4 regions of the Streptomyces sp. NPDC028305 genome follow, and region 1 is predicted to be linked to each of the others. Evidence: riboswitches for the same ligand, from Rfam matches in the RefSeq annotation. Region 1 holds a riboswitch; each other region holds the start of a gene.
What was found. Region 1 has a riboswitch for cyclic di-AMP ahead of ACZ4WQ_RS39125 (C40 family peptidase). Riboswitches for the same ligand answer to the same signal wherever they lie in the genome.
Positions count from the first base shown of each region.

Region 2: another riboswitch for cyclic di-AMP. It lies ahead of ACZ4WQ_RS46215 (transglycosylase family protein); the one in region 1 lies ahead of ACZ4WQ_RS39125 (C40 family peptidase).
Region 3: another riboswitch for cyclic di-AMP. It lies ahead of ACZ4WQ_RS21450 (M23 family metallopeptidase); the one in region 1 lies ahead of ACZ4WQ_RS39125 (C40 family peptidase).
Region 4: another riboswitch for cyclic di-AMP. It lies ahead of ACZ4WQ_RS25430 (M23 family metallopeptidase); the one in region 1 lies ahead of ACZ4WQ_RS39125 (C40 family peptidase).

Region 1 is NZ_JBVHTN010000010.1:340,117-347,193, forward strand. It holds gene ACZ4WQ_RS39115 (hypothetical protein) at 11-364, shown strand; gene ACZ4WQ_RS39120 (L,D-transpeptidase) at 532-1,179, shown strand; gene ACZ4WQ_RS39125 (C40 family peptidase) at 1,256-2,464, opposite strand; cyclic di-AMP (ydaO/yuaA leader) riboswitch at 2,473-2,648, opposite strand; gene pcrA (DNA helicase PcrA) at 2,805-5,297, shown strand; gene ACZ4WQ_RS39135 (M23 family metallopeptidase) at 5,391-7,049, opposite strand.
Region 2 is NZ_JBVHTN010000016.1:34,295-41,371, reverse strand. It holds gene ACZ4WQ_RS46235 (Ppx/GppA phosphatase family protein) at 1-119, opposite strand, end outside; gene ACZ4WQ_RS46230 (DUF501 domain-containing protein) at 116-673, opposite strand; gene ACZ4WQ_RS46225 (FtsB family cell division protein) at 734-1,246, opposite strand; gene eno (phosphopyruvate hydratase) at 1,338-2,633, opposite strand; gene ACZ4WQ_RS46215 (transglycosylase family protein) at 2,816-3,526, opposite strand; cyclic di-AMP (ydaO/yuaA leader) riboswitch at 3,528-3,696, opposite strand; gene ACZ4WQ_RS46210 (transglycosylase family protein) at 3,958-4,953, opposite strand; gene ACZ4WQ_RS46205 (cytochrome P450 family protein) at 5,119-6,444, opposite strand.
Region 3 is NZ_JBVHTN010000005.1:98,363-105,439, forward strand. It holds gene ACZ4WQ_RS21435 (DNA topoisomerase (ATP-hydrolyzing) subunit A) at 1-1,554, opposite strand, end outside; gene ACZ4WQ_RS21440 (M16 family metallopeptidase) at 1,894-3,288, shown strand; gene ACZ4WQ_RS21445 (M16 family metallopeptidase) at 3,309-4,691, shown strand; cyclic di-AMP (ydaO/yuaA leader) riboswitch at 4,989-5,187, shown strand; gene ACZ4WQ_RS21450 (M23 family metallopeptidase) at 5,201-6,025, shown strand; gene ACZ4WQ_RS21455 (GntR family transcriptional regulator) at 6,252-7,010, shown strand.
Region 4 is NZ_JBVHTN010000006.1:29,079-36,155, forward strand. It holds gene ACZ4WQ_RS25395 (helix-turn-helix domain-containing protein) at 1-121, shown strand, start outside; gene ACZ4WQ_RS25400 (DUF397 domain-containing protein) at 121-342, shown strand; gene ACZ4WQ_RS25405 (hypothetical protein) at 328-699, opposite strand; gene ACZ4WQ_RS25410 (P-loop nucleotide/nucleoside kinase family protein) at 768-1,301, opposite strand; gene ACZ4WQ_RS25415 (hypothetical protein) at 1,781-2,257, shown strand; gene ACZ4WQ_RS25420 (hypothetical protein) at 2,371-2,694, shown strand; gene ACZ4WQ_RS25425 (aldo/keto reductase) at 2,771-3,730, opposite strand; gene ACZ4WQ_RS25430 (M23 family metallopeptidase) at 3,907-5,070, opposite strand; cyclic di-AMP (ydaO/yuaA leader) riboswitch at 5,082-5,208, opposite strand; gene ACZ4WQ_RS25435 (PP2C family protein-serine/threonine phosphatase) at 5,495-6,742, opposite strand; gene ACZ4WQ_RS25440 (DUF6227 family protein) at 6,858-7,077, opposite strand, start outside.

The DNA of each region.
Region 1 (7,077 bases):
CTCCAAGGTCATGGACGTCCTCATCAATGTTTTCGTCGGCCTGCACATCGTCGGTATCGCCGCGCTGCTCGGCGGCTTCCTGGCGCAGCTGAAGCCGATGCGCGCGGGCGAGGGCCGGATGACCCCGGGGATGCTGCACGGCGCTCTCACCATGCTGGTGACCGGCGCCGCGCTGGTGGGGCTCAACCAGGCCGACGACAACAGCGTCAACAACATCAAGATCGGCGTGAAGCTGGCGCTGCTGATCGTGATCCTGGGGCTGGTCTATGTGAAGCGCGACGACGAGAAGGTGGAGGCCGCGGCCCTCGGCACGGTCGGGCTGCTGACCACGGCCAACATCTTCGTCGCCGTCCTGTGGACCTGAGCACCGCCCTGAGCACCGCCCTTGGGGCCTGACCGCTCCTGTCAGGTTCCGCGCAACCTTTTGTCCCCACTGTGTGTCTCATCGGGCAAGGCAGCCGAAGGGAGCGGATAGTGGGGGTACTTGCGGCGTGGGGCCGCCGGACAGGCGTGGCCTTGGGGGTAGCGGGGATGGTGGTGCCGCTGGCGGTGGCGCTGGCCACTCCGGCGCAGGCCGCCTCGTCGTGCACGACGAGCACGGGGCCGTATCAGAAGAAGGTGGAGAAGTTCCTGGGCCGCCCGGTGGACGGGCGGCAGTCGCGGGCGGACTGCCTCGCGATCCAGAAGTTCCAGGTCAACCACGGCATCAGCCCGACCATCGGCTATGCGGGACCGGTCACCTGGGGCGTGATGAACCTGATCAACACGCAGAAGGCGGCCGGGCACAACCCGAACAAGGCGAGGAAGTGCCCCACCAACAAGGGCCGCATCGCCTGTGTGGACCTCACGCGCCAGCTGAGCTGGATCCAGGACGGCTCGCGGCTGGTGTACGGCCCGGTGCCGGTGCGCACCGGCCGCGACCGGTATGAGACCCGGGTCGGGCTGAAGAAGATCTACTGGCGGAACATCGACCACTGGTCGACGATCTACGACGTCCCGATGCCGTACAGCCAGTTCTTCGACGGCGGCCAGGCCTTCCACTCCATCTCGGGGAGCGTGTGGTCGCCGCCCGGCTCCCACGGCTGCGTGAACATGCGCAAGGCGGACGCCAAGAAGTACTGGAGCCTGCTGCGGAACGGCGACGACGTCTACGTGTACGGCCGCAAGCCCGGCACCTGAGCCACCGTCTCCCGGGTCCCGGGAGACGGGTTCCGGGTCCCGGTGGGCCGACCGCCCTCCGGGACCCGGGAAGCCGCTACGCCGGCCGGACGCTGCCGTAGATCGGCATCTCGGTGATCGGCGCCTTCTTCACCACATCACCCGGCTTCGGGGCATGAATCATCATTCCGTCGCCTATATAGAGGCCGACATGGCTGATGTCGTCATAGAAGAAGACGAGATCGCCCGGCTGGAGGTCGGCGGTCGACACCCGCGTGCCGACCTTCACCTGGTCCCAGGTCGTGCGCGGCAGTGAGACCCCGGCGGCCTTCCAGGCGGCCTGGGTGAGCCCCGAGCAGTCGTAGGAGTTGGGGCCGGTCGCGCCCCAGACGTACGGCTTGCCGACCTGGGCACGCGCGAAGGCGATGGCCTTGTCGGCCTTGGTGGTCTGCGAACTGGAGGAACCCGAAGAGCCCGAGGAGCCCGACGAACCCGAAGACCCGGACGAGCCGGCGGACCCCGAAGAGCTGGAGCCGCTCGCCTGTTCCTGCTGTTTCTGCTGCGCCTGCTGCTCCTGCTGTCGCTTCGCCGCCGCCTCCCGCTGCTGCCGCGCCAGCTCCGCGGCCTTGCGCTGGGCCTCCTCTTCCTTCTTCTTCTCAATCGCCGCCAGCCGCGCCTTCTCCTCCGCGGTCAGCTTCGAGAGCAACTGGCGCGCCTGGGTGAGCTTGCCCTGGACGGTCTGCTTCTGGGTCTTCAGCTCCTGTTGCGAGCGGGTCAGCGTGGCCAGGCTCTCACTGGCCTTGGTGCGCTCCTTGGCGGCCGTGGCCTGTTGGGTCAGAAAGTCGTCGACGGCCTTCTTCTGCCCGCTGGACAGCCGGTCCATCAGATGGGACTGGTCGAAGATGCCCTTCGGATCCGAGGCGAACAGCAGCGTCGCGGCGCTGGAGGCCATGCCGCCGTTGCGGTACTGCGCGGCCGCGAGGCTGCCCAGGGTGCGCCGCGCCTCGTTCAGCTTCTCGGTGCGCTTGGCGACGCTGTCCAGGAGCTGGTCGACCTTGGCGCGCTGCCGGCCGGTGCGCTCCTTGGCCGCGTTGTAGCTCTGGGTGGCGGACTCCGCCTGGTGGTAGAGGGTGTCGACCTTCTTCTTGACCTCTTCGACCGACGGCTTCGGCTTGCCGGGCTCGGCGCTCGCCGTCTGGGAGAGGAGGGTGACGGATGCGAGGGCGGCCGTCGTGACGCCGACGGCGGTGCGGCGGCCGGTGGCCGAGTCCAGTATTCGGGTCCGCGGCTTGCGGTGCGACGCCAAGGGAGGCGACTCCTTCCGTGGACCGCCTACCGGGTTAGCTGTCGGGTTCGGGCGTCGGAAGGCTGCCCTACGGACCGGATGGTGACGGCCGACGTCGCCACATGGTCCGATTCACCCCAGTGGTGCCTCTGGGTCCCCGGCTCCGGCTGCCTCGCGGCGGGACCGGACTCGGCGGAGACAGCCCGTGTCGACGCGGTCGCCGACGGGTTCCGGACCGCCTGATCGAGGACGGTAGTGGGCTTGTGGGGCTCATGTGAAGCCTGGTGTTCGAATTGTCCCGAAACCGTTTCGTGACATCCGCACGTACGCTGTCAGTGCGGCAGCCTAGACTCGGTGAGCGATGAGCAGCCTCTTTGACGACAGCTTCCTGGCGGACCTCGGGCCCTCGGACGAGGAGCCTCCGCCGCCCGAGGACGACGGCCACCCCGCAGCTGAGGGCGTTCCACACGACCTCTTCGACGGGAAGTTCGACGCGCCCGTCCCCAGGGAGGCGTACTACCGCGACGGCGCGGCGCGGCCCGCGGTGGACACGTCCGCGCTGCTCGAGGGGATGAACGAGCAGCAGCGGGCCGCCGTGGTGCACACCGGCTCGCCGCTGCTGATCGTCGCGGGCGCCGGGTCGGGCAAGACCAGGGTGCTCACCCACCGCATCGCGTATCTGCTCGGCGCGCGCGGGGTCCACCCCGGCCAGATCCTCGCCATCACCTTCACCAACAAGGCCGCGGGCGAGATGAAGGAGCGGGTCGAGGAGCTGGTCGGCCCGCGCGCGAAGGCCATGTGGGTGTCGACCTTCCACAGCGCCTGTGTGCGCATCCTGCGCCGGGAGTCCAAGAAGCTGGGCTTCACCTCCTCCTTCTCGATCTACGACGCGGCGGACTCCAAGCGGCTGATGGCGCTGGTGTGCCGGGATCTCGACCTGGACCCGAAGCGGTATCCGCCCAAGTCCTTCAGCGCCAAGATCTCGAACCTGAAGAACGAGCTGATCGACGAGGAGACCTTCGCCGGGCAGGCCGCGGACGGCTTCGAGAAGACGCTCGCCGAGGCGTATGTGATGTACCAGTCGCGGCTGCGCGAGGCCAACGCCCTCGACTTCGACGACATCATCATGACGACGGTCAATCTGCTCCAGGCGTTCCCCGACGTCGCCGAGCACTACCGCCGCCGCTTCCGGCACGTCCTGGTCGACGAGTACCAGGACACCAACCACGCGCAGTACACGCTGGTGCGCGAGCTGGTCGGGCCGGGCCCGGTGGCCGCCGCGGACGGCGGCGCGGACGAGGGCGAGGTGCTCGGGGCCGCCGAGCTGTGCGTGGTGGGCGACGCCGACCAGTCGATCTACGCCTTCCGGGGCGCCACGATCCGGAACATCCTCCAGTTCGAGGAGGACTACCCGGACGCCACGACCATCCTCCTGGAGCAGAACTACCGCTCGACCCAGACGATCCTCAGCGCGGCCAACGCCGTCATCGAGCGCAATGAGAACCGGCGCCCGAAGAACCTGTGGACCGACGCCGGCGCCGGGGCGACCATCACCGGCTATGTGGCCGACACCGAGCACGACGAAGCGCAGTTCGTCGCCGACGAGATCGACCGGCTGACGGACGCGGGCGACGCCAGGTCCGGAGACGTCGCCGTCTTCTACCGGACCAACGCCCAGTCCCGTGTCTTCGAGGAAGTCTTCATCCGGGTCGGCCTGCCGTACAAGGTCGTCGGCGGCGTGCGCTTCTACGAGCGCAAGGAGGTCCGTGACGTCCTGGCGTATCTGCGGGTGCTGGCCAACCCGGAGGACTCCGTCCCGCTGCGCCGCATTCTGAACGTGCCGAAGCGCGGCATCGGCGAGCGCGCCGAGGCGATGATCGACGCGCTGGCGCAGCGCGAGAAGATCACCTTCCCGCAGGCGCTGCGCCGCGTCGACGAGGCATACGGCATGGCGGCCCGCTCGGCCAACGCGGTGAAGCGGTTCAACGTCCTGATGGAGGAGTTGCGGACGATCGCCGAGTCGGGGGCGGGGCCGGCCACCGTGGTCGAGGCGGTGCTGGAGCGCACGGGCTATCTGGCGGAGCTCCAGGCGTCCACGGACCCGCAGGACGAGACCCGCATCGAGAACCTCCAGGAGCTGGCGGCCGTCGCCCTGGAGTACGAGCAGGATCGCGGCGAGGAGACCCCGGGCACGCTCGCGGAGTTCCTGGAGCAGGTCGCGCTCGTCGCAGACTCCGACCAGATCCCGGACGACGACGCCGAGGGCGCCGGGGTCATCACGCTGATGACGCTGCACACCGCCAAGGGCCTGGAGTTCCCGGTGGTCTTCCTCAGCGGTATGGAGGACGGGGTCTTCCCGCATATGCGTGCGCTCGGCCAGACCAAGGAGCTGGAGGAGGAGCGGCGGCTGGCGTATGTCGGCATCACGCGGGCGCGTGAGCGGCTCTATCTGACGCGGTCGACGATGCGCAGCGCCTGGGGGCAGCCCGCGTACAACCCGCCGTCGCGGTTCCTGGAGGAGATCCCGGACCAGTATGTGCGCTGGCAGCGCACCGGGCCCGCCACCCCGTCGGCGTCGATGGGGGCCATCGGGGCCGCCGCGGGGGTCGCGTCCTCGCTGTCCTCGTCGCGTTCGAGGGCGGGCGCCGGGGCCGCCGGCTTCGCCACGCGGCGGGCCAAGGAGCGGCCGGTGGTCGCGCTGGCCATCGGCGACCGGGTCACCCATGACGCGTTCGGGCTCGGCACCGTGGTCGCGGTGAAGGGAAGCGGGGACAACGCGGAGGCGACGATCGACTTCGGAGGGGAGAAGCCGAAGCGGCTGCTGCTGAGATACGCACCGGTAGAGAAGCTGTGAAGTTGTAGGGGGGTGCACCGCGGCCCGCGCGGGCCGCGGTGCCGCCGCCCAGGGCGCCTATGCCTGCGACGCCTAGGCCGCGTACGCCTACGCCTACGTCGGGTCGAGGCCGTGGCTGCGCAGCCACGAGAGCGGGTCTATGGCCGAACCGCCGCCGGGGTGCACCTCGAAGTGGAGGTGCGGGCCGGTGGAGTTGCCGGAGTTCCCGGAGTACGCGATGACGTCCCCGGCCTTCACCGTGCCGCCCCGGATCTTGGCGCTGCTCAGATGGCAGTACCAGGTCTCGGTGCCGTCCGGGCTGGTCACTATGACCATGTTGCCGTAGGCGTCGTTCCACTGGGTGCGTACGGTGCCGTCGGTCGCGGCCATGACCGGCGTGCCGTAGCTGACCGGGAAGTCGATGCCGGTGTGCACCGACATCCAGTTGATGCCGGCCTGGCCGTAGGTGGCGCTCAGGCCGTGCTGCGCGACGGGCAGCGCGAACTTCGGCCGCAGCGCTTCCTTGCGCGCGGCCTCCTCGATCTTGCGCTTCTTCTCCGCCGCCTGGCGCGCCCGGAGGTCGATCCGCTCCTGGGTGCGGCTGGCGCGGGCCCGGAAGTCATCGGCGTCCTCGAGGCCCGCGGCGAGCTGGGTGTCCAGCTTGCTGTTGGCGACCGAGGCCTTGACCGGCGGGGTGTCCGCGGCGGCCTGCGTGGTCTTGGCGTCCTTCTTGTCGTCTCCGAGGTTGCTGACGGAGGCGGCGGCCACGGCGGTGACGCCCAGCGCGCAGACGGAGGGGACGGCGACGGTGAGGAGCGCCGAGCGTTTGGGGCGGGCCGAGGGGGCGCGGCGACGGCTGCGGCCGCTCTCCCGGCGGGGGGAGGGCAGCTGTACCGCTTCGGACTCGGTGGTCCTGTCGCCCTCGAAGTCGGCGTCGTCGGCGGAGTCGGCGAGGTCCGAGGGGGCGGTGGTTTCGGGGGAATCGGCGGAGTCGGCCGTGCCGGCCTGGGGGGAGTCGAGGTCCAGGACCATGAGGGAGGTCTGGGTCTCGGCCTGGTGCACGGCCGCCGCCCCGGGTTCCGGCTCCGCCTCGGGGGCGGCGTACGGGTGCTCGGCGGGCTGTTGCTGATATCCGCCGTGCTCGTACCCGCCCTCCTGGTACTCGCCCTGGCCGTAATCGTTTTGGCCGTATTCGCTTTGGCCGTACTGCGACTCGTCGACGGTCGCGTAGGCGCTCATGTCCCAGAACTGGGTCTGCCCGGTGTCGACCCCGGAGGTGTCGAACTGCCCGGTGCCGTCCCACTCGGCGGACTGGGCGGACTGGGGGACCTGGGCGGCCGTCAGGTCGTGGTGGCCGGAGGTGTCCCAGGCGGTGGCGTCCCACTGGCCGCCGGTGTCGGAGCCCTGCTGGGCCGGGATGGTGCCGGACAGCGGGACGCCGGAACTGGCCCACATCGCGGTGGTGTCATAGGTGCCGGAGTCATAGGCGCCGCCGGTGCTGCCCCACTGCGTGGCGTCGTACTGCCCGCTGGCGGAGCCATCGTGGCCGGTGCCGTAGCCGCCGCCGTCATGGCTGCCGGGAAGGGCGCCGAAGAGAGGGTCGCCGTCGCTGTAGGAGGCGGCGAGGCCGTCGAAGTTGCCGGTGGAGTAGCCGTCGTACCCGGCGTAGCCGTGCGCTGTGCCCTGCTGGTCGTATGCCTCGTAGTACGGATATGAGGCGTCGGGAGCGGGGACGGTCGAGGTTGTGATCCCCGACGGGTGACGGTCGTTCACCACCACTTCTCTTTCGCCTCGGCAGCAG
Region 2 (7,077 bases), on a different contig from region 1:
AGCCGGACGATCCGCATCCGGCGGTCCAGCTCGGTGATCCGCCCGGTGGCCGGATCGGCGTCGGCCACCAGCAGCCGGATCGAGTTGGTGCCGCAGTCCACGGCCGCGACGCGGGTCATGCTCTGTCCCCCGCGTCCTCTTCGGCGTCCGTCGCCCCGCCGCACGGCGTCACGCACGGCCCCTTCGCCCACCACTTCGGCAGCAGGGCGATGGCCTCGTCCCCGAGCGGGTTGACGCCGGGGCCCGCGGCGAGGGAGTGGGCCACGAGGACATGCAGACACTTCACCCGGTCCGGCATGCCGCCGGCGCTCGGGAACCCCTCCAGCACCTCGATCGCGTCGCGGCGCGCGAGATAGTCCTCATGGGCCGCCCGGTAGGCGTCGGCCAGCCCGGGGTCGGCGGCCAGCCGTGCCGACATGTCCTTCATCACGCCCTCGGCCTCCAGCGTGCCGATCGCCGAGGCGGCGCGCGGGCACGTCAGGTAGTAAAGGGTCGGGAAGGGCGAGCCGTCCTCGAGCCGCGGCGCGGTCTCGACGACGTCCGGGTTGCCGCAGGGGCAGCGGTGCGCGACGGCGCGCAGCCCGCGCGGCAGGCGGTTCAGCTGCTCCTTGACGGCGGCGATGTCCGCGTCGGTGGGCGCGGTGGGCTCCGTCTGCGGAGGAGGCGTGTCCATGGGTGGGATGTTCTCTTCGATCGGTTCGGACCGGCCGCCCGGGGCGGCCGGTTTCTTCGGTCAGCGCCCGGCGCGGCCCGCGTGGTCCGTCGCGTCCGCCTGGTCGGCTTTATCCGCCTTGTCAGCTTTATCGACGCTGTCCCACATGTTGCTGTACCAGGGGCGGTCGGCCGCGCCCTGGTCGGACGAGCGCTCGGTCTCGCCGCCGCCGTCGACCACGCTGTAGCCGGTCTCCCCCGGCCGCGTGAAGTGCAGCCGCTCGCGGGCCTGCTGCTCGACGTACGCCGGGTCCTGGAGCCTGGCCTTCTGCTCCAGCAGCTTCTTGACGTCCGCGCGCTCCTTCTCGGCCTGGCGCCGCTGTTCGGAGATGTCCGAGCGCTGCGAGATGTACTGCCGCATCGGATAGGCGAGGGCCACCACGAGCGAGCAGACGACCAGCGCGAGGAGCGCGGCCCGGCCGGTGAGACGGCTGCGGCGGCGCCGGATACGGGCGCGGTAGACGCGGGCGGCGGCGTGCTCGCCGAACGCCCTCAGCCTGGTCGCGGTGGAGAACCGATCCCGATCCGCCGGCACGTCGCCTCCCCGGTCATGACTTCGCTGTGTACGCCGTCCCCGGCCACGGTACGGGACCGGGGCCGGGGACGGCGGTCAGACTCGGCGGGGCTCAGCCCTTGACGACCGCGCCCTTGAAGCGCGGGAAGGCGGAGCGGCCCGCGTACACCGCCGCGTCGTCGAGGATCTCCTCGATGCGCAGCAGCTGGTTGTACTTGGCCACGCGCTCGGAGCGGGCGGGGGCACCGGTCTTGATCTGGCCGCAGTTGGTGGCGACGGCCAGGTCGGCGATGGTGACGTCCTCGGTCTCGCCGGAGCGGTGCGACATCATGCACTTGAAGCCGTTGCGCTGGGCCAGCTCGACCGCGTCCAGGGTCTCGGTCAGCGAGCCGATCTGGTTGACCTTGACCAGCAGCGAGTTCGCGGTGCCGCTCTCGATACCGCGGGCCAGCCGCTCCGGGTTGGTGACGAACAGGTCGTCGCCGACCAGCTGGACCTTGTCACCGAGCTGGTCGGTGATCGTCTTCCAGCCGTCCCAGTCCTCCTCGTTCAGCGGGTCCTCGATGGAGACCAGCGGGTACGCGTCGACCAGCTCGGCGTAGTACGCGGTCATCTCGGCGGCGCTGCGCGCCTTGCCCTCGAACGTGTAGGTGCCGTCCTTGTAGAACTCGGAGGCGGCCACGTCGAGCGCCAGCGCGATGTCCTGGCCCGGCTGGTAGCCGGCCTTCTTGATCGCCTCGACGATCAGGTCGAGGGCGTCGCGGTTGGAGCTCAGGTTCGGGGCGAAGCCGCCCTCGTCGCCGAGGCCGGTGGACAGGCCCCGCTCCTTCAGCACGGACTTCAGGGTGTGGTACACCTCGGTGCCCCAGCGCAGCGCCTCGGAGAAGGACTCCGCGCCGATCGGCGCGATCATGAACTCCTGGATGTCCACGTTGGAGTCGGCGTGCGAGCCGCCGTTGAGGATGTTCATCATCGGGACCGGCAGCAGGTGGGCGTTCGGCCCGCCGAGGTACCGGAAGAGCGGGAGGTCGGAGGCCTCGGACGCGGCGTGCGCCACGGCGAGCGAGACGCCGAGGATGGCGTTGGCGCCGAGCGAGGACTTGTCCGGGGTGGCGTCCAGGTCGAACATCGCCTGGTCGATCAGGCGCTGCTCGGTGGCGTCGTAGCCGACGAGCTCCGGACCGATCTGCTCGATGACGGCGAGGACGGCCTTCTCGACACCCTTGCCGCCGTAACGGTTCTTGTCACCGTCGCGGAGTTCGAGGGCCTCGAAGGCACCGGTGGACGCACCGGAGGGCACGGCGGCACGGCCGGTGCTGCCGTCGTCGAGGCCGACCTCGACCTCGACCGTGGGGTTGCCTCGCGAGTCGAGGATCTCGCGAGCTACGACGACGTCGATGGACGGCACGAGGTTCTCCTTCGTATGGGTCTGTCGTTCTCCGGCATGAGCCTAACGGGCCCGGGGGCCGGGCCCGACGAAGCCCCGGCGGGGCGCGCCTCAGGTGGGGGGGCGGCGCGCCCGGCCGGGGCGGTCCTCGGGGATGTCGGGGTCGCGGTCGCCGGGCTGGGGGGAACGGTCCCGGCGGGGGGTCAGCCGAGGTGGAGCTGCTGGCCCGGGTAGATGAGGTTGGCGTCCTCGACGATGTCCTTGTTCAGCTCGAAGAGCTTCTTCCAGCCGCCCTTGACGTGGTGCGCCTCGGCGATCTTGGAGAGGGTGTCGCCGGACTTGACCTTGTACTCGCCGTCGCCCTTCTTGAACGTGTGGCGGGCCTCACCGCGCGCGGCGTGCTGACCCTCGCCGCGGGGCTGCGCCTTCGGCTTGGCGGGCTGGGCGGGCTTGGCAGGCTGGGCCGGCTTCGCGGGCTGGGCCGGCTTGGCAGGCTGGGCCGGCTTCGAGGACTGCGTGGTGGAGCTGGAGGGGGTCGGGGTGCCGCTGGTGGTCAGCCCCGTGCCGCACACCGGCCAGGCGCCCTTGCCCTGCCCGGCCAGGACCTTCTCGGCTATCTGGATCTGCTGGTCCTTGGTGGCCAGGTCGGCGCGGGAGGCGAAGGACGTACCGCCGTACGCGGCCCAGGTGGAGTTGGTGAACTGGAGGCCGCCGTAGAAGCCGTTGCCCGTGTTGATGGACCAGTTGCCGCCGGACTCGCACTGCGCGACCTTGTCCCACTGGGCGGTGGTCGCGGCCGAGGCGGAGGTGGCCCCCAGGATCGGTGCGGCGATGGCCGCACCGGCGACGCCGGCGAGTGCGGCGATGCGGGTGACCTTCGAGGGACGGCGGTGCTTACCCTTGTCGTTACGCATGTTCGTTCCTCACCGACGCCTACGAGGTGAGCTGTCGGGTTCGGACGTGAGTTGCCCGGCCGGACGCGGCTGACCGCGTCCGTCTTCACCCCTAGCCGACCGAGCCCGTCTCCGGGCCGCCGCGGCACCTACCTTGGGTCCCCCGCTCCTGCCTTCGGCGCTGACGCGTCTGGTTCCCCCCGACCGCCGGCAGGACTCGGCGTGACGATCGACGGTGCCCGCGGTAGCGAGCGGGAAGACGTTAAACACACCTTCCGATGAGGTTCAAACCCCCATATCTCAGCGAAGGCGGCCCGATCCGCACCCAGCCGTCCCACATCTACGCAGGTGAGGCCGGGTACGGAAAGATCGGACAGGAGGCACAGGCCGGGCGATGTGACGAGATGTATGTCTCACTGCCGCCAGATCGGGCATTTCACCCCGAACTGCCGCTACCTCGCGCTGAGATCGAGACGCTGACCAGGGTGGATGAGGCCGGGGTTGCCCCCGATGAGCGATTTGTCGCTCTGGTACAGCCGGGCCCAGTCTCCGTTGGCCTCCTGCCCGTCCACGGTGTCTGACGAGGCGTCATCGGTGCGCACGCTGGAGTCCTCGCGGCCGAGGGGCGGAAGCGTGATCTCGGTGCGGCCCTCGCCGCCGCGCGAGGCGTGCCGCCCGGAGGGCCGCGCCTCGTCCGACGCGTCCCCGGACTCGCCCTCCTGGGCGTCGGGTGCGCCGCGGTGGCGGCCGGTGGGCGCGGAGGAGTCCTCGTCGACCTTGTCGCCCTTGGCGCCCTTGTCGGCGCCGGAGGGCGCGCCGCCCTCCCCGCGGGACGTCTCGTCGGCGGCGCGGTCGGAGTCGCCGGACTTGCCGTGGCCCTTCCCGTCGGAAGCGCCATCGACCGCGCTGCCGTCCGCGCCGTCGCCGGTCGCGGAGGGATCCGGCGTCCCGGTCTTGTCGGACTTACCGGACTCCTCCGAGTTATCGGATTCACGGGAGTTATCGGACTGACCGGAATTACCGGACGATTCCCCCGTCTTGGAGTCGTCGATCCCCGTGGGCTCCTCCGAATCCTTGGCCTCCGGCCCGCCCTTGCCGCCGGAGTTCCCGTCCAGCGCGTCGCCGAGGTCGGCGAGCCCGGCACCCAGCGCACAGCTCGGCCAGGCGTCCGGCCCGCGGTCGCCGAGGATCGCCTGGGCGATGGCTATCTGCTGGGAGCGGCTGGCGAGGTCGGGGCGCGGGGCGTACTGCTGGCCGCCGTACTTCTTCCACATGTCCAAGGTGATCTGGAGACCGCCGTAGAAGCCATTGCCTCCGTTGGCGCTCCACATCCCGCCGCTCTCGCACTCGGCGACGCGGTCCCAGGTCTGGGCTTCCGCGGCCTGGGCGCTGACGGCGCCGAAGAGCGGCATGGCGATGCCCGCGCCGGTCACCCCCGCTGCGAGCACGATTGCCGGAGCCTGACGGGGGCGGCGGTGTCGACCGTTCCCGGAGCGCATGCGTTCTGCCTCTCGTGTGGCGGCTGAGTCGTCGGTCGAAACATAGCGACGCCATACGATCATCACAAGCAGATGTATCCCAGGTCACGCAGCGATCACGTGACTGACGTTATGTCACCTATGCCCCGCTCCCGAGGCGTTGCCGGGCCCTGCCGCCGGCCCTGCTTCCGGCCCGACCCCGGCGACCGGGCCCCAGGTCACGGGCAGTTCGCGCAGCCCCCGCATGATCAGGCCGCCGCGCCGGCGCACATCCTCCGGCTCCACCGCGAGCCGCAGATCCGGCAGGCGCCGCAGCAGGGTGCCAATGGCGGTCTGGGCCTCCAGCCGGGCCAGCGGAGCGCCCAGGCAGTAGTGGATGCCATGGCCGTACCCGAGGTGCTGGTTGTCGGTGCGCGAGAGATCGAGCACATCGGGTGCGTCGAAGCGCTCGGGGTCCCGGTCGGCGGCGGCGAGCACCACCAGCACCGGCTCGCCCGCGGCGATCCGCTCGCCGCCGATCACCACGGGTTCGGTGGCGAACCGCCAGGTGGCGATCTCCACCGGCCCGTCATAGCGGAGCAGTTCCTCGACACCGGTCGCCAGCAGCCCCTCGTCCCCTTCATTGAGGGCCCGGCGCAGCCGGTCGCACTGGGCGGGGTCGCGCAGCAGCGCGTAGACGCCGTTGCCGATGAGATTGACGGTGGTCTCGAAGCCGGCGAACAAAAGGATGAAGGCCATGGCCGCGGCCTCGTTCTCGGTGAGGTGCTCGCCGTGGTCACTGGCCCGGATCAGCCCGGAGATCAAGTCATCCGCCTCACCCTCGCGCAGCGACTCCCGCTTGCGGTGGATGAGATCGGCGAGATAGGCGCGGATCCGCTTCACCGCCCGGGCCACCCCGCCGCGCGGCCCGCCCCCGTGACGGATCATCATCCCGGCCCAGTCCCGGAAGTCGTCCTGGTCCTCGCGGGGCACGCCCAGCAGATCGCAGATGGCGTAGATGGGCAGCGGGAAGGCGAACTCATGGATCAGGTCCGCCTCCCCTCTCGCCTGGAAGTCGTCGATGAGGCGGTCGGTCAGCTCCTGGACGCGCGGAGCGAAGGCCGCCACACGGCGCGGCGTGAACGCCTTGGACACCAGCCGCCGCAGCCGGGTGTGGTCGGGCGGGTCGATATTGAGCAGATGCGTCATGAGGTCCGCGCCGCGCTCACCCGGAATGCCCACCTTTCCCTTGGCGTGGGCGACTTCACTGTGGTGAATCGGATTCTTCGACAACCGGGGATCGGCGAGCGTGGCCCGCGCGTCGGCATAGCGGGTCACCAGCCATGCCTCGACACCGCTGGGCAGGGTGGTCCGGTGAACAGGCTCGTGTTCGCGCAGCCAGGCGTACGCCGGATACGGGTCGTCGGCGAACTCCCAGCTGAAAAGGGTCGAGGGGCAGTCGGGGCGGGGCTGGTCTGGCATCCCCCGACGATAAGACCGTCCGGGAGTAGGGAGCGCGGGAGAAGGAGCGGGTCGAGGGCCGAGTCTGGGCGTGCCGCGTGAGGAGAGCGCAGCGGCGCTGCGTGCGACGAGCGCGGTGCGTTCAGGCGAAAGCCATCGGCACGCGACGCCGCGGGCCCTACTGCCGGACGGTCTAAGACAGGTCCCGAATTCGCGATCCCATGGAAACAGGGGCATAAACACCGGGCCATATCCGATGCGTGTGCGAATGCCCGATCGGGCACTCAAGCACAGCGTGATTGGCCGATACCGGACCGCCACCGAAGGCCCGGCAGGGGGGTGCCCACGGGCGCGCCCCGCGACGCCCTGCCATACCCGGCGGAGTCGGTGAACACAGGGCGAAGTCCGCGTGGCTGAATCAGTGTCAGCGCCGCGAATGGGACGGAGGCACATGCACATCGGCCCCTGACCCTGGTGATACGATCACCGCGCTTGCCAGGCGAGCCATGGGCGCGTAGACACGCGGCATCCGGCAAAAAGCCGAAAAGGGTCATCACTCTGAGGAGCATTATGCCGCCAGTCGGGCATCTGGAGCCGATCCGGCAGGCCGACGCCCCCGCGCTGGCGCCGTGGAGACGGGAGTGCCGTCCTCGA
Region 3 (7,077 bases), on a different contig from region 1:
GCACGGGTCGTCGGCGACCTCCAGCGGCACCGCGGTCACCGGGGCGTTCGCCGACTCCTGAAGCACCGTGCGGCGCGGCGTGGCGAACTTCTTGGCCACCTGGGCCAGTTCCGCCGACACCAGCTTGCGCAGCTCGGCGTCCGAATCCAGGATCCGGGTCAGCTCCTCGATCTCCGCCTTGAGGCGGTCGCGCTCCGACTCCAGCTCGATCCGGTCGAACCTGGTCAGCCGGCGCAGCGGGGTGTCCAGGATGTACTGCGTCTGGACCTCGGAGAGCCCGAAGCGGGCGATCAGGGACTCCTTGGCCTGCGCCGCGTTGTCGCTGGAGCGGATGATGCGGATGACCTCGTCGATGTCGAGCAGGGCGACCAGCAGCCCCTCGACCAGGTGCAGCCGGTCCCGCCGCTTGCCGCGCCGGAACTCGCTGCGCCGCCGCACCACGGTGAAGCGGTGGTCGAGATAGACCTCCAGCAGCTCCTTGAGCCCGAGCGTGAGCGGCTGGCCGTCCACCAGCGCGACATTGTTGATGCCGAAGGACTCCTCCATCGGCGTCAGCTTGTAGAGCTGCTCCAGCACGGCCTCGGGGTTGAAGCCGTTCTTGACCTCGATGACCAGGCGCAGTCCGTGCTCGCGGTCGGTCAGGTCCTTGACGTCCGCGATGCCCTGGAGCTTCTTGGCGCCGACCAGGTCCTTGATCTTCGAGATGACCTTCTCGGGGCCGACCGCGAAGGGCAGTTCGGTGACGACCAGGCCCTTGCGGCGTGCCGTCACGTCCTCCACCGCGACCGTGGCGCGGATCTTGAAGGTGCCGCGCCCCTTCTCGTACGCGTCCCGGACGCCGCCCAGGCCCACGACCCGGCCGCCGGTCGGCAGGTCGGGGCCGGGCACGAACCGCATCAGGGCGTCCAGGTCCGCGCCCGGGTGCCTGATCAGATGGCGGGCGGCGGCGATCACCTCGCCCAGGTTGTGCGGGGGCATGTTCGTCGCCATGCCGACGGCGATCCCGGAGGCGCCGTTGACCAGCAGGTTGGGATAGGCGGCGGGGAGCGCCACCGGCTCCTGCTCGCTGCCGTCGTAGTTGGGGGTGAAATCGACGGTGTCCTCGTCGATCGACTCCGTCATCAGCGAGGTCGCCGAGGCCATGCGGCACTCGGTGTAGCGCATCGCGGCGGGCGGGTCGTCGTTGCCCAGGGAGCCGAAGTTCCCGTGGCCGTCGACCAGCGGGACGCGCATCGAGAAGGGCTGGGCCATACGCACCAGCGCGTCGTAGATCGACGCGTCGCCATGGGGGTGCAGCTTGCCCATGACCTCGCCGACGACCCGGGCGCACTTCACGAAGCCGCGCTCGGGCCGCAGGCCCATCTCGTTCATCTGGTAGAGGATGCGCCGGTGCACCGGCTTGAGCCCGTCCCGGGCGTCGGGAAGGGCGCGCGAGTAGATGACCGAGTACGCGTACTCAAGGAAGGAGCCCTGCATCTCGTCGACGACGTCGATGTCGAGAATGCGCTCCTCGAAGTCGTCCGGCGGAGGGGTCTTTGTGCTGCGGCGGGCCATCGCGCTTGCGGCTCCTTCAACTGCCGAGGCGGGATCTGACGCCGACCATTGTGGACCGGACCGCAGACAAGTGTGGAACGGGCCATGGTCAACGCCCCCTCGCCGACCGTTCCCAGGGCCCCCGCGGAGCCGTCTTGGGAGCTCCCCCGACTACCGCTGGGCGGTGCCCCAGGGGCACGCCGGGGGCGCGCCGGGAGCCGCTCGCGCGGTGTTCCGGCGGCCCGCCGGCGAGATTCGCCCGGCGGGAACTTCGCCAGATGTCCGTGCGCTTGCATACAGTGACAGGACCGCACTTCACGCGGCTCGCACGCGCTCCATCACGCGATCGAAGGGACGTACATGCCCATGGGTCACACGGCCACGGAACAAGCCGGCTCCGGCGGCCTGACAGCGACCGAGCACCGGCTGGCCAACGGCCTGCGGGTGGTGCTCTCCGAAGACCACCTGACCCCGGTCGCGGCGGTCTGCCTGTGGTACGACGTCGGCTCGCGCCACGAAGTCAAGGGGCGTACCGGGCTGGCTCACCTTTTCGAGCACTTGATGTTCCAGGGCTCGGCGCAGGTGAAGGGGAACGGCCACTTCGAGCTGGTGCAGGGCGCCGGCGGCTCGCTCAACGGGACGACCAGCTTCGAGCGGACCAACTACTTCGAGACGATGCCGACCCACCAGGTGGAGCTGGCGCTGTGGCTCGAGGCGGACCGCATGGGCTCGCTGCTGACCGCGCTGGACGAGGAGAGCCTGGAGAACCAGCGCGACGTCGTCAAGAACGAGCGCCGCCAGCGCTACGACAACGTGCCGTACGGCACCGCGTTCGAGCGCCTGGTCGGCATGGCCTACCCCGAGGGCCACCCGTACCACCACACCCCGATCGGCTCGATGGCCGACCTGGACGCGGCCTCCCTGGAGGACGCGCGCGAGTTCTTCCGCACGTACTACGCGCCGAACAACGCGGTGCTGGCGATCGTGGGCGACATCGACCCCGAGCAGACTCTTGCCTGGATCGAGAAGTACTTCGGCACCATCCCCTCCCACGACGGCAAGCGCCCGCCCCGCGACGGCACCCTGCCGGAGGTGATCGGCGGACAGCTGCGCGAGGTCGTCGAGGAGGAGGTCCCGGCCCGCGCCCTGATGGCCGCCTACCGGCTGCCCCACGACGGCACCCGCGAGGCCGACGCAGCCGACCTGGCGCTGACCGTCCTGGGCGGCGGGGAGTCCTCCCGCCTGCACAACCGCCTGGTGCGCCGCGACCGTACGGCGGTGGCCGCGGGCTTCGGCCTGCTGCGGCTGTCCGGCGCCCCCTCACTCGGCTGGCTGGACGTGAAGACCTCGGGCGGCGTGGAGGTGCCCGACATCGAGGCCGCGGTCGACGAGGAGCTGGCCCGGTTCGCCGAGGAGGGGCCGACCCCGGAGGAGATGGAGCGCGCCCAGGCCCAGCTGGAGCGCGAGTGGCTGGACCGGCTGGCCACGGTCGGCGGCCGCGCCGACGAGCTGTGCCGGTTCGCGGTGCTGTTCGGCGACCCGCAGCTGGCGCTGACCGCCGTGGAGCGCGTGCTCCAGGTGACGGCCGAGGAGGTGCGGGCCGTGGCCCAGGCCAGGCTGCGCCCCGACAACCGCGCGGTGCTGGTGTACGAACCGCTCCAGGGCGCCGAGCAGGCCGAGGCCGACGCCGTCACGGACACGGACAACGACGCGGCAGCCGACGACAACGACGCAGAAGGAGAGTCGGCCCAGTGAGCGACGCCGTCACCACCACGATGACCTTCCACCCGCAGCCGCTGGGCGGCGCCGCCAAGCCCTGGGCCTTCCCGGCCCCCGAGCGCGCCGAGCTGTCCAACGGGCTGGCCGTGCTGCGCTGCCACCGCCCCGGCCAGCAGGTCGTGGCCGTGGAGGTCAACCTCGCGGCCCCGCTGGACGCCGAGCCGGCCGGGCTCGACGGCATCGCCACGATCATGGCCCGCGCGCTGTCCGAGGGCACCGACAAGCACACCGCCGAGGAGTTCGCCGCCGAGCTGGAGCGCTGCGGCGCCACCCTGGACGCACACGCCGACCACCCCGGCCTCCGCGTGTCCCTGGAGGTCCCCGTCTCCCGGCTGCCCAAGGCGCTCGGCCTGCTGGCCGACGCGCTGCGCGCGCCCGCCTTCCCCGAGGGCGAGGTCGAGCGGCTGGTGCGCAACCGCCTGGACGAGATCCCGCACGAGCTGGCCAATCCGGCCCGGCGCGCCTCGATGGCACTGTCCAAGACGCTGTTCCCGGCGGAGTCCCGGATGTCCCGCCCGCGCCAGGGCACCCAGGAGACCGTCGAGGGCATCGACGCCGCGGCCGTGCGGGCCTTCTACGAGACGCATGTCCGCCCCTCCACCACGACCGCCGTGGTCGTCGGCGACCTGACCGGCGTCGACCTCGACAAGGCGCTGGCCGACACCCTCGGCGCCTGGACGGGCGGCGCCGCCGAGCCCCGCTCCATGCCGCCGATCACCGCCGATGACACCGGCCGGGTGATCATCGTCGACCGGCCGGGCGCGGTGCAGACCCAGCTGCTCATCGGGCGGATCGGCGCCGACCGCCACGACCGCATCTGGCCCGCCCAGGTGCTGGGCACCTACTGCCTGGGCGGCACCCTCACCTCCCGGCTGGACCGGGTGCTGCGCGAGGAGAAGGGCTACACCTACGGCGTGCGCGCCTTCGGCCAGGTGCTCCGCTCGGCGGCCCCGGACGCCTCTGGAGGGGCCACGGGCGCCGCGATGCTGGCCATCAGCGGCTCGGTGGCCACCGAGGTCACCGGTCCCGCCCTGGAGGACCTGTGGAAGGTGCTGGGCACGCTCAAGGAGGAGGGCCTGACGGACGCCGAGCGCGATGTCGCCGTGCAGAACCTCGTCGGGGTGGCCCCGCTGAAGTACGAGACGGCGGCCGCGGTCGCGGGTACGCTGGCCGACCAGGTCGAGCAGCACCTGCCGGACGACTTCCAGGCGCACCTGTACGCGCGCCTCGCGGAGACCGGCACGGTGGAGGCGACGGCCGCGGTGGTGAGCGCCTTCCCGCCCGACAGGCTGGTCACGGTGCTCGTGGGCGACGCCTCGAAGATCGAGGAGCCGGTCAAGGAGCTCGGCATCGGCGAGGTGAGCGTCATCCAGGGCTGACCTGGAGATGACCCGGGGGTTTACCCCAGGTTGACGTGAGGCCGACGCGCCCGGCCGCCCTCGCGAGCTGGGCGAACGGGCCGCCGGGACAAGGACCCTGGCGCCGTTTCAGGCGCCGGGGTTTCCTTTTGTTGCCGTTTCACCGGTCGTTTCGCCCGCTTTATAGCAGAGGTTGCCCATCTGGATGGGCGTGTCTGTGGGGAAACCAACAAAAGAGCGGAACCGTTTGGTGATCGAAAGCGGTCCCGCTTAGCGTCAGTCCGGTTGCCCGCCCGAGACACGCCGCGCCCGCGGCACGGACAACCATCGCCGAATCCCCGTACGGCGCGAGCCAGGGGAACCGGGGAACCAGCCTCGCCCGTTGCCGCCCGCGGCGCCGGAGGGGCGATTCCCAGGGGTGAATCGGACGCCTTCCCCGCGAGGGGCGAGGGGCCCGTAGGAGACCTTCCTGCTCCGAACCCGTCAGCTAACCCGGTAGGCGAGAGGGAAGGAAAGGAGTGCGCCGCTTCATGGCGATCACCCGTACCACCGGGAAGCACCGCCGCCCCGGACGCGCCCCCCGTACCGCCCGCTCCGGCGCCAACCTGGCGGGCATAGCCACACTGGCCGCCTCCGGCGTGGTCGCCGGCTTCGCCGCCCCGGCGCTCGCGGCCTCGGACGACGGGCGCGGCGCCGAGGACACCGGGCTGCGCCAGGCGGTCGCCATGGGCGACGAGCTCGCCGACCAGGTCGCCGCCCAGGCGGAGACCCAGCAGTCCTTCGCCGCGGAGGCCGCCGCCAAGGCGCAGGCCGAGGCCGACGCCCGCAAGGAGGCCGCGCGGCTGGCCGCGGAGGCGAAGCGCAAGGCGGAGGCGGCCGCGAAGAAGGCCAAGCAGGAGCGTGAGGCCAAGGAGCGCGCGGCGCGCGAGGCGGAGCGCAAGCGGCTGAACATGTTCGTGCTGCCGGTCTCCGGCTCGTACCTCTCCACCAGCTACCAGGCCTCCAGCGGCCTGTGGTCCTCCGGCAGCCACACCGGGGTGGACTTCCACGCCGCGTCCGGGACCTCGGTGCACTCCGTGGGCTCCGGCACCGTCGTCGAGGCCGGCTGGGGCGGCGCGTACGGCAACAACATCGTGATCAAGATGAACGACGGCACCTACACCCAGTACGCGCATCTGTCGTCCCTCAGCGTCTCCGTCGGCCAGGCGGTCACCCCCGGTCAGCAGATCGGCCTGTCCGGCGCCACGGGCAACGTCACCGGGCCGCATCTGCACTTCGAGGCCCGCACGAGCCCGGACTACGGCTCGGACATCGACCCCGTCGCCTATCTGCGCTCGCACGGCGTCAACATCTGATCAACCGCACGCCGCCCGAAGGCCCCGGTCCCACGGACCCGGGGCCTTCGGTCTGTCTGTCTGTCCGTCCGCCCGCTGTCCGTCCGCTCGCCCTGGCCAAAAAATATCCATGAAATCCCCCCGCCCATCGGAAATTCCAGCCGCTTAGAATAGAGTCGCTGAACACGCGTCAATCGGCTGCGTTTCGCGGAGATTAAGGCGGAGGTTCGACAATGCGGGACCGTAAGTGAACGGCGATACGACCGCGGTCCACGGCAGCCGCCGGATTTCGGCGCACGCGGTGTGTACGGCGATCCGCGACGACATCGTCTCCGGCACCTTCGCGCCGGGCAGCCGGCTGACCGAGGAAGTCCTCGCCCGGCGGTACGGCGTCTCGCGTGTGCCCGTGCGCGAGGCCCTGCGCACCCTGGAGTCGGAGGGCTTCGTGACCACCCGCCGGCACGCGGGCGCATGCGTGGCCCAGCCGTCCGACCGGGAGGCCGCCGACCTGCTGGACATCCGCGCGCTGCTGGAGCCGCTGGGCGCCGCCCGGGCCGCCCAGCGCCGCACCGAGGCGCATCTGAAGGTGTTGCGCGGCCTGGTCCGGCTGGGCCAGGAGCGGGCCCAGCGCGGTCAGCTGGGCGAACTGCGGTCGCTGAGCGACTGGTTCCACGAGACGCTGGCCCAGGCGTCCGGCAGCCCGAGCCTGGCCGGGCTGCTGGTGCAGCTGCGGCGCAAGATCGCCTGGGTGTACGCGGTGGAGCCCCGCCGGTCCGCGCCGCCCGTCCCGGGCGGCCCCGGACGCCCCGACTTCTCGCTCAGGGCCGTCGAGTCCTGGAGCGAGCACGGGGCGCTGGTCGACGCGGTGGCGCGGGGCGACGCCGACCGCGCCCGGACGCTCGCCGCGGCTCACGCCGAGCGCTCGATGTCGGAATACCGGCTGCGCCGTCCCCCCCGCGTGAGGACTTCGAAACATTCCGTAAACAATGCGGGCGCGCGGAATTAACAGCGGCCCCGTATACAACTTCTTGGAATTATCGCCGATGTGTCGCGGCCGTGGATTTCCGTGGCCG
Region 4 (7,077 bases), on a different contig from region 1:
CCTGGAGAGTCCGGAAGAAATCGCTCTCTACGGCAAGTCGTTTGACAATCTACGTGCTCTGTCCTTGAGTCCTCAGCGGTCGAGTGACCTGATCAGACAAGCGGCACAAGGACTCTATTGATGACCGATATATCGCCCCTCCAGTGGCAGAAGAGCAGCTACAGCAACGGGAGCGGAGGAAACTGCGTCGAGATCGCCGGTCTGGCGAGCGGTGGAACTGCCGTACGGGACTCCAAGGATCCGGAGAGGGCCGCGCTCGCGTTCTCGGCTCGCGCCTGGGTGGACTTCGTCGCGGCCGTGCGTCGCGGGCAGGCGGCGGGTGGGGGTCTAACTGGGCTTTGAGGGTGGCGGCTCGTGCAGCAGAGAAGACGCGTAGCCCTCGTCCTCGCCCCATGGGATCTCCACGTCGTCCATCTGTAGCCGCCACTCGGCATCGGGCAGAGCCCGGCGCAGTTCGGTGACGGAGTCGAGCACATGGGCGAGCACCGGCATGAGCCGGTCGGGGTCGAGGGGCATCTTGGTGGATCCGGCCAGGATCTCGCCCGGCTCGCAGCCGTCGTTCTCGTAGAGGTACAGGCTCTCCTCGTCCTCGTACGGGAAGGTCGCCTGGCGGATGGCGGTGATGCGCGCCACCTCGGCTCCCTCGGCTTCGGTCAGCGGCGTCGCTCGGCACGCCTGGTAATAAAGGGATACACCCATGTGCCGAGCGTAGGGGCGGACGAGGCGTACTCCCACGCCGCCGTCCGCGATCACCTGCCTTGAGCAGGTCAGGCATGAAGGAGGGCGGTGACCTCCTTGGCGACGGCGGTGATGTCGAGGGGTCGGCCGGTGTCGATGGTCAGCAGGGGGCCGCCCAGTCGGAGGGGGCCCGGGTAGGTGGCGCGGATCGTCGCGACGCGTTCGGCGACTTGCTCGGGGGTGAGCTGCGGGTCGAGGTGGCCAGGGTGGCGAGTCCGTCGCTGGAAACGTTCGGCGGCGAGTGCCGGGTCGCAGTCGCAGAAGATCTCGATCAGGCGGGCATTGAGCCGACGCAGCCGTTCGGGTGCGGTGTCGTGGTGCCACCAGTTGTCGAGGACGGCGTGTTGGGCCCGGGCGGCGATGGTGAAGAGGATGTCGTCGCTTGCGCGGCTGAGTTGGTGGCGCCATGTGCGGCCACCGGTGCCGAGAGAATCGAAGAGGGTCTCCAGGATGGCGTCCTTGTCGATGACTGGCCATCCCAGGTGGTCGCCGAGGCCGTGGGACAGGGTGCTCTTCCCGCTGGCCGGCAGGCCGGAGATGATCACGAAGGCGTTGTCGGTCACGATGTCAGTGTCGTGTGGCCTCATGAGAACCACACGAGGGGGAGGGCCGCGCGATGTGGCAGGTGAAGGACCTGATCGACATGACGCTCGTCGATGAGGACGGCGAGGACACCGAAGACTTCAGGTAGGAGATTCACGGCGCCACCGCCGCTGTGGCCTTCGTCGAGGGGCTGGTGGAGCGGGAGGTGGATGTGGAGGCGGGCGGGATGGTCACCTTCGAGTTCCGGGGATTCCGCTCTCGTGGACTCAGCGGCTGCAGGAGTTCGGGAATGAGCGGCGGGCTTGGGATGACGAGGGGAACATCGTCGAGATGTTCATCCAGCACGAGGGTTACGTGGATTGGGTGGGGGGCGCTTGACGCCGGGGTGCGGGCCGCCGCCCGTTGACCGCCATGCGGGGCAGGGGGTCGTGTCGGTCCGGTGGGGTTTCGGCGGGGGTCGGCATCGTGGTGGCACCTGGGAGATGAGGAGGAGGCCGCCATGAGGACACTGACGCGTTGGGCCGCAGCTGTGGTGACCGGGGCGGTGGTCGCGGTGTCGGCCGCCGTCTGCGGGTCCGCGGTGGCGGTCGGTGAAGGGGGGCGGGAGGAGGCGCGGGGCCGCCGGTTCGAGGTGCGTATGCACAACGCTTCGGGGTGTCGGCTGGTGCGCACCGACTACGGGCTGACGGCGGGGAAATTCGTCAAGCGGCCCTCGGCGACCCTGGGCAAGGGGCAGGACGGCGGGTTCAGGGCGCGGTCCCGGGCGGGGTCGCTCCGGGGGGTCGCGGGCAGTGTCGAGTACACGGCGAAGAACTGCGACGCGAGCTGGCGCAATGGGCACGCGACCCGGCTGACCTTCGGCGTTCCGTACAGCGGGATGAACAGCTTCAGCACGGACGGCGGCGGGGCGTTCGGCACCAGGCTGTCCGGGGGGAGCGGGCCGCGCGCCGTGCTCAGTTGGCGCGTGGGGAGGTAGTGGCCCGGAGCTGTTGCGGAGTCGGTGCTTGATCATGACCTCGTCGGCGCGTACGGCCGCCGCGCCGGGCATAGGGTCGAGGCACTGGACCCTCACAGTGGAGGTAAGAGGTCATGGCCGGAATTCCGGCAGGTGTGGTGGCCGCGGGCGGGCTCGTCGGCGGGTACGGGGTCGCGCGCTGGACCAAGAAGCGGCAGCTGGGTGGGGTGGCCCTGGCGGCGGCCGGGGTGGTGGCCGCGCGTGGGTGGCGGCAGAAGGCGGGGACCGGGACGGCCGCGGCGCTGAGCGGGCTGTACGTGGCGGCCTTCGCCGGGTCGCATCCGCTGGCCAAGAAGCTGGGTGCCTGGCCGTCCGTCCTCACCGTGGCCGGCGGGGTCGCCGCCGCGTCCTGGGCCGCCGCCGATCGGCGGAGTGCCGGGGCGGCCGCCCCGGCCTGAGGGGCGTGATGAGCTTCTGTGCGGCGGGGAGGCGTCAGGGCCTCCCCGCCGTTTGTGCTCTGCGGAAGCCGCGGCCTTACTCCGACGCCGACGTCAGCAGCGCCAGCTCCTCCGCCGTCAGCTTCAGCTCCGCCACCGCCAGCAGCGCCGGCAGCTGGTCCACCGTACGCGCGCTCGCGATCGGGGCCACGACCGTCGGCTGGGCCGCGAGCCAGGCCAGGGCGACCGTCGCGTGCTGGGCGCCGTGGTTGGCCGCCACGTCGTCGAGGGCGGCGAGGACCTTCTGGCCGCGCTCGGTGTCCAGGTACTTGGCCGCGCCCTCGGCCCGGGCGCTGTCGACCCTGGCGCCGGGGCGGTACTTGCCGGTGAGGAAGCCGGACGCGAGGGCGTAGTACGGGACGGTCGCCACGCCGTGGCGGGCGGCGACATCGGCGAGCGGGCCCTCGAAGGTGTCGCGGGAGACCAGGTTGTAGTGCGGCTGGAGGGCCACGTAGCGGGCCAGGCCCTCCTTCGCCGAGAAGTCCAGGGACGCCTCGAGTCGCTCGGCGGAGATGTTGGAGGCCGCGATCTGGCGGACCTTGCCCGCCTTCACCAGCTCGTCCAGCGTGGAGATGATCTCCTCCACCGGCACCGAGGTGTCGTCGTAGTGCGTGTAGTAAAGGTCGATGTAGTCGGTGCGCAGACGCTTCAGGGACTCGTCGACGCCCGTCTTGATCGCCGCGGCGGACAGGCCGCGGGGGGTCGGGACACCGGCCCCGACCTTGGTCGCGAGGACGATGTCGGCGCGGTTGCCGCGGGAGGCGAACCAGTTGCCGAGGATGGTCTCGGACTCCCCGCCCGAGTTGCCCGGCACCCACGCGGAGTAGACGTCCGCGGTGTCGATGAAGTTGCCGCCCGCCGCCACGTAGGCGTCGAGCACGGCGAAGGACTCGGCCTCGTCCGCCGTCCAGCCGAAGACGTTCCCGCCGAGTGACAGAGGGAACACGGACAGGTCCCCGAGCTGCTTGCGGTTGTCGGTCTGCTTGTTGTCAGCCATGCGTTATTTCAGCGCGGTGGCGGAAGGGCGTATTCCCATCCCTGAGCGGGTTCACCCTCGCGAAAAAAACCGGCGACCTTGGCGTCAAGGGGGGAGAGAGCGCCAAGGCCGCCGGGGTGCGGGGGCCGGACCGGTCGGACCGGTCTATAGGGCCTGCGGGGACGGGAGCGCGGCGGTCACGGGGTCAGGCCGTGGTCGCGGAGCCAGGGCATCGGGTTGATCGGGCTGCCGCCGCCCGGGCGGACCTCCAGGTGGAGGTGCGGGCCGGTCACGTTGCCCGTGGCGCCGACGCGGCCGATGACCTCGCCCGTCGTCACCGAGCCCGACGTACGGACCATCGACGACAGGTGGCAGTACCAGATCTCGGTGCCGTCGTTCAGCTTGAGCACGATGCGGTAGCCGTACGAACCGGCCCACCCGGCCGAGGTGATGGTGCCGCCGTGGACCGCCTTGACCGGGGTGCCGGTCGGGGCGGCGAAATCCTGGCCGGTGTGGTCGGCCGACCACATGTCGCCGGCCTGGCCGAACGACGCGGTCAGGGTGTACGAGGCGACGGGCAGGGTGTACTGGGCGGCGAGCTTGGCCAGGCGCTCGGCCTCGGCCTTCTTCCTGGCCGCCTCCTCCGCCTTCCGCTTGGCCTCCGCCTCGGCGGCCTTCTTCTTGGCCTCGGCCTCGGCCTTGCGCTTCGCCTCCGCGTCGGAGGCCTTCTTGGCAGCGGTGGCGGCCTTCTCGGCGGCCTGCTTGGCGGCGGCGTCGGCCGCGGCGTCGCGCTGCGACTCGTCGGCGGCGTTCTGCTGGTTCTCGGCCTGCTGGAGGATGCGGGCGCGCAGTGCCTCGCCCGCGTCGGTGGCGCCGTTCTCCTCGTCCTCGGAGGTCAGGCCGGCCGTGGAGAGGGGGGTGGCGGTGGTGGAGCCGTCGGAGTCGGAACCGGAGTCGGAGAACAGCGCGCCGATGCCGGGCAGGTCCTTGGCGTCGGGGAGGGCGTCCTGCACCTGACCGGCGACGTGCGCCAGGTCCGGCATGGATATGGGGGCCTTGGGGCGGTCCTTGGCGGTCGCCATCCCGCCGGCGCCGACCGCCGCGATCACGCCGACGCCGAGGACGGCGCCGCTGCGGGCCATGGTGCCGCCGCGCTGCTTGGGGACGCGGTGCTTGCCGCGTACGGGGGCTATGGACTCCTCGGTGGGATTCCACTCCTCCCAGGTCTCGGTGTCCTGGTCGGCCCCCGCCTTGGCGGCCGGTTCGAACCAGGAGCCGTAGCGGACCGCGGTCCCGGTACCGGTGTCGACACCGGACCGGCGGGTCGGAGCTTCTTCAAGGGCAGACCTGTTGGACGCCACGCGGGCGCACTCCTTTCCTTCCCTCTCGCCTACCGGGTTAGCTGACGGGTTCGGAGCAGGAAGGTCTCCTACGGGTCAGGTTCGACCCGATTCACCCCAAGGTTGGTGGTTCCCCGGTTCCCTTGGTGTTGCTGTTGTCGCTCTGCTGCTGGGTGCTGCCGTGCGTGCGGGATTCGGCGACGGCGCGCGGTGCCGCCTCTTGCGGCGGTTGTGACGACCGCGCTGCGTTATCGAACGTTAATAGAAGGCGTGACCTGATTCCAAGCCGTTCCCGGGAATCAGAGGAACCTTTGAGGTGAACTTAACGCCGAACATGGGACAGATGAGGGCGAGTCGGCGGCTGTCCAAGCGCACCCGGAAACGCCCTCGACCTGATCGTGCGTCAATCGTTATCCGTAATGATCATGGTCCGCTACGGAGCGTGTTAAGGCGCGGTGCCGGGCGTCACCGGGGAGCGGCGCAGCGCCAGCAGCGCCATGTCGTCCGCGGTCCCGCCGCCCGTGTGCCGCTCCACGTCCGCGACCAACGCGTCGAGCAACTCCACCGGTCCGGTGAAGCCGAGGCCGCGCAGCCGGACCGCCGGGTCGTAGAACACGCCCCGCTCGTCGCGCGCCTCGCTCACGCCGTCGGTGAACAGCAGCAGGGTCACCCCTTCGGCGAACGGCAGCTCCTCCACCCGGTCCGGCCACGCCCCCAGGTCGCCCATCCCCAGCGGCAGCGCCGGTACTTCGGGCTCGGGGCTGCACACCGAGCCGTCGGCGTGCAGCAGGAGAGGCGCCGGGTGGCCGCGGTTGATGAGGCGGAGGAGGGAGTCGCCGCGGGGGATCTCGGCGAGCACCGCCGTGATGAACCCCTCGGACTGTTCGATGTCGCCCCGCCGGGCCCGCTCCCGCTGCAACGCCCGCTCCAGGCGCAGCGCGAGCCCCTCCAGCGTCGCCTCCTGCTCGGCGGCCTCCCGGAAGGCGCCGATGGTGATCGCGACCACCTCGACCGCCCCCAGCCCCTTGCCCCGTACGTCGCCGATGAGCATCCGTACGCCGTGCGGGGTGTCCTGCACGGCGTAGAGGTCGCCGCCGATCGCGGCATCGCGCTCCGCGGCCACGTAGCGGGCCGCGACGTCCAGGCCGGCGAGGCGGGCGGGCGGCGCGGGCAGGACGGCGCGCTGGGCCGCCTCCGCGATGCCGCGCGCCGAGGCCAGCCGCCGGCCGCCGCGGTGGATGACGTGGTTGGTGAGGAGGGCCAGCAGGGCGACCGTCACGACGGTGGCGACCTCGGTGGCCGCCTGGGCCCAGTCCCCGACGCCGTGGAACTCGGCCAGCAGGCAGGCGGCGGCGACCGCTACGGCCGCGGTGACGGCCGTCAGCCGCGGCGAGTAGAACGGAGCGGCGACGAGCGGGGCGGCGGCGAGGAAGGGGGCGGCCGTGTACTGGGGCGGGGTGCCGAGGTCGAAGGCGATCCCGCCCGCGATCAGGATGCCGGGGAGCCAGGGCGCGAAGCGGCGGCCTGCGGCGCCCCCGGGCGCCTCGTCGCCCGCGCGGGGCCCGTCCGCGCGCGGTTCCCCGCGCCCGGGTGCGCGCGGTCGCGTACGCGGTCTCGTACGCCGCCTTGTACGCGGTCCCTTGAGCGGGCTCGTACGGGCGCCCGTACGAGCCCTGCTCCCTCGCACCCGCACCGGTCGCTCTCGCTTTCCCCTGGTCCTCTGCTCCTCTTACGCCACCCCACCAGGCTCCGGGTCGGCGGGGCGGCGTGCGAGTCGGTGTCGGCCAGGTGGGTGCGCGCGGGAGAAGTCAGAGGTCAACGCCGAGCGCCCGGGCGTGGCGGTCCGCCGCCAGCTCGGCGGAGACCTCGTCGAGATACACCTCGCACACCAGCCGCCCGTCGGCGGTCAGGTTGTGCTCCAGCTCCCACAGCACGATCTCGTCCCCGCCGGCCAGGAGGAACGCGTGCTCGTAGAAGCGGCACCAGGTGGCGTCGGGGCCGCCGGAGCGGCGGCGCGGCTTCGGGGCC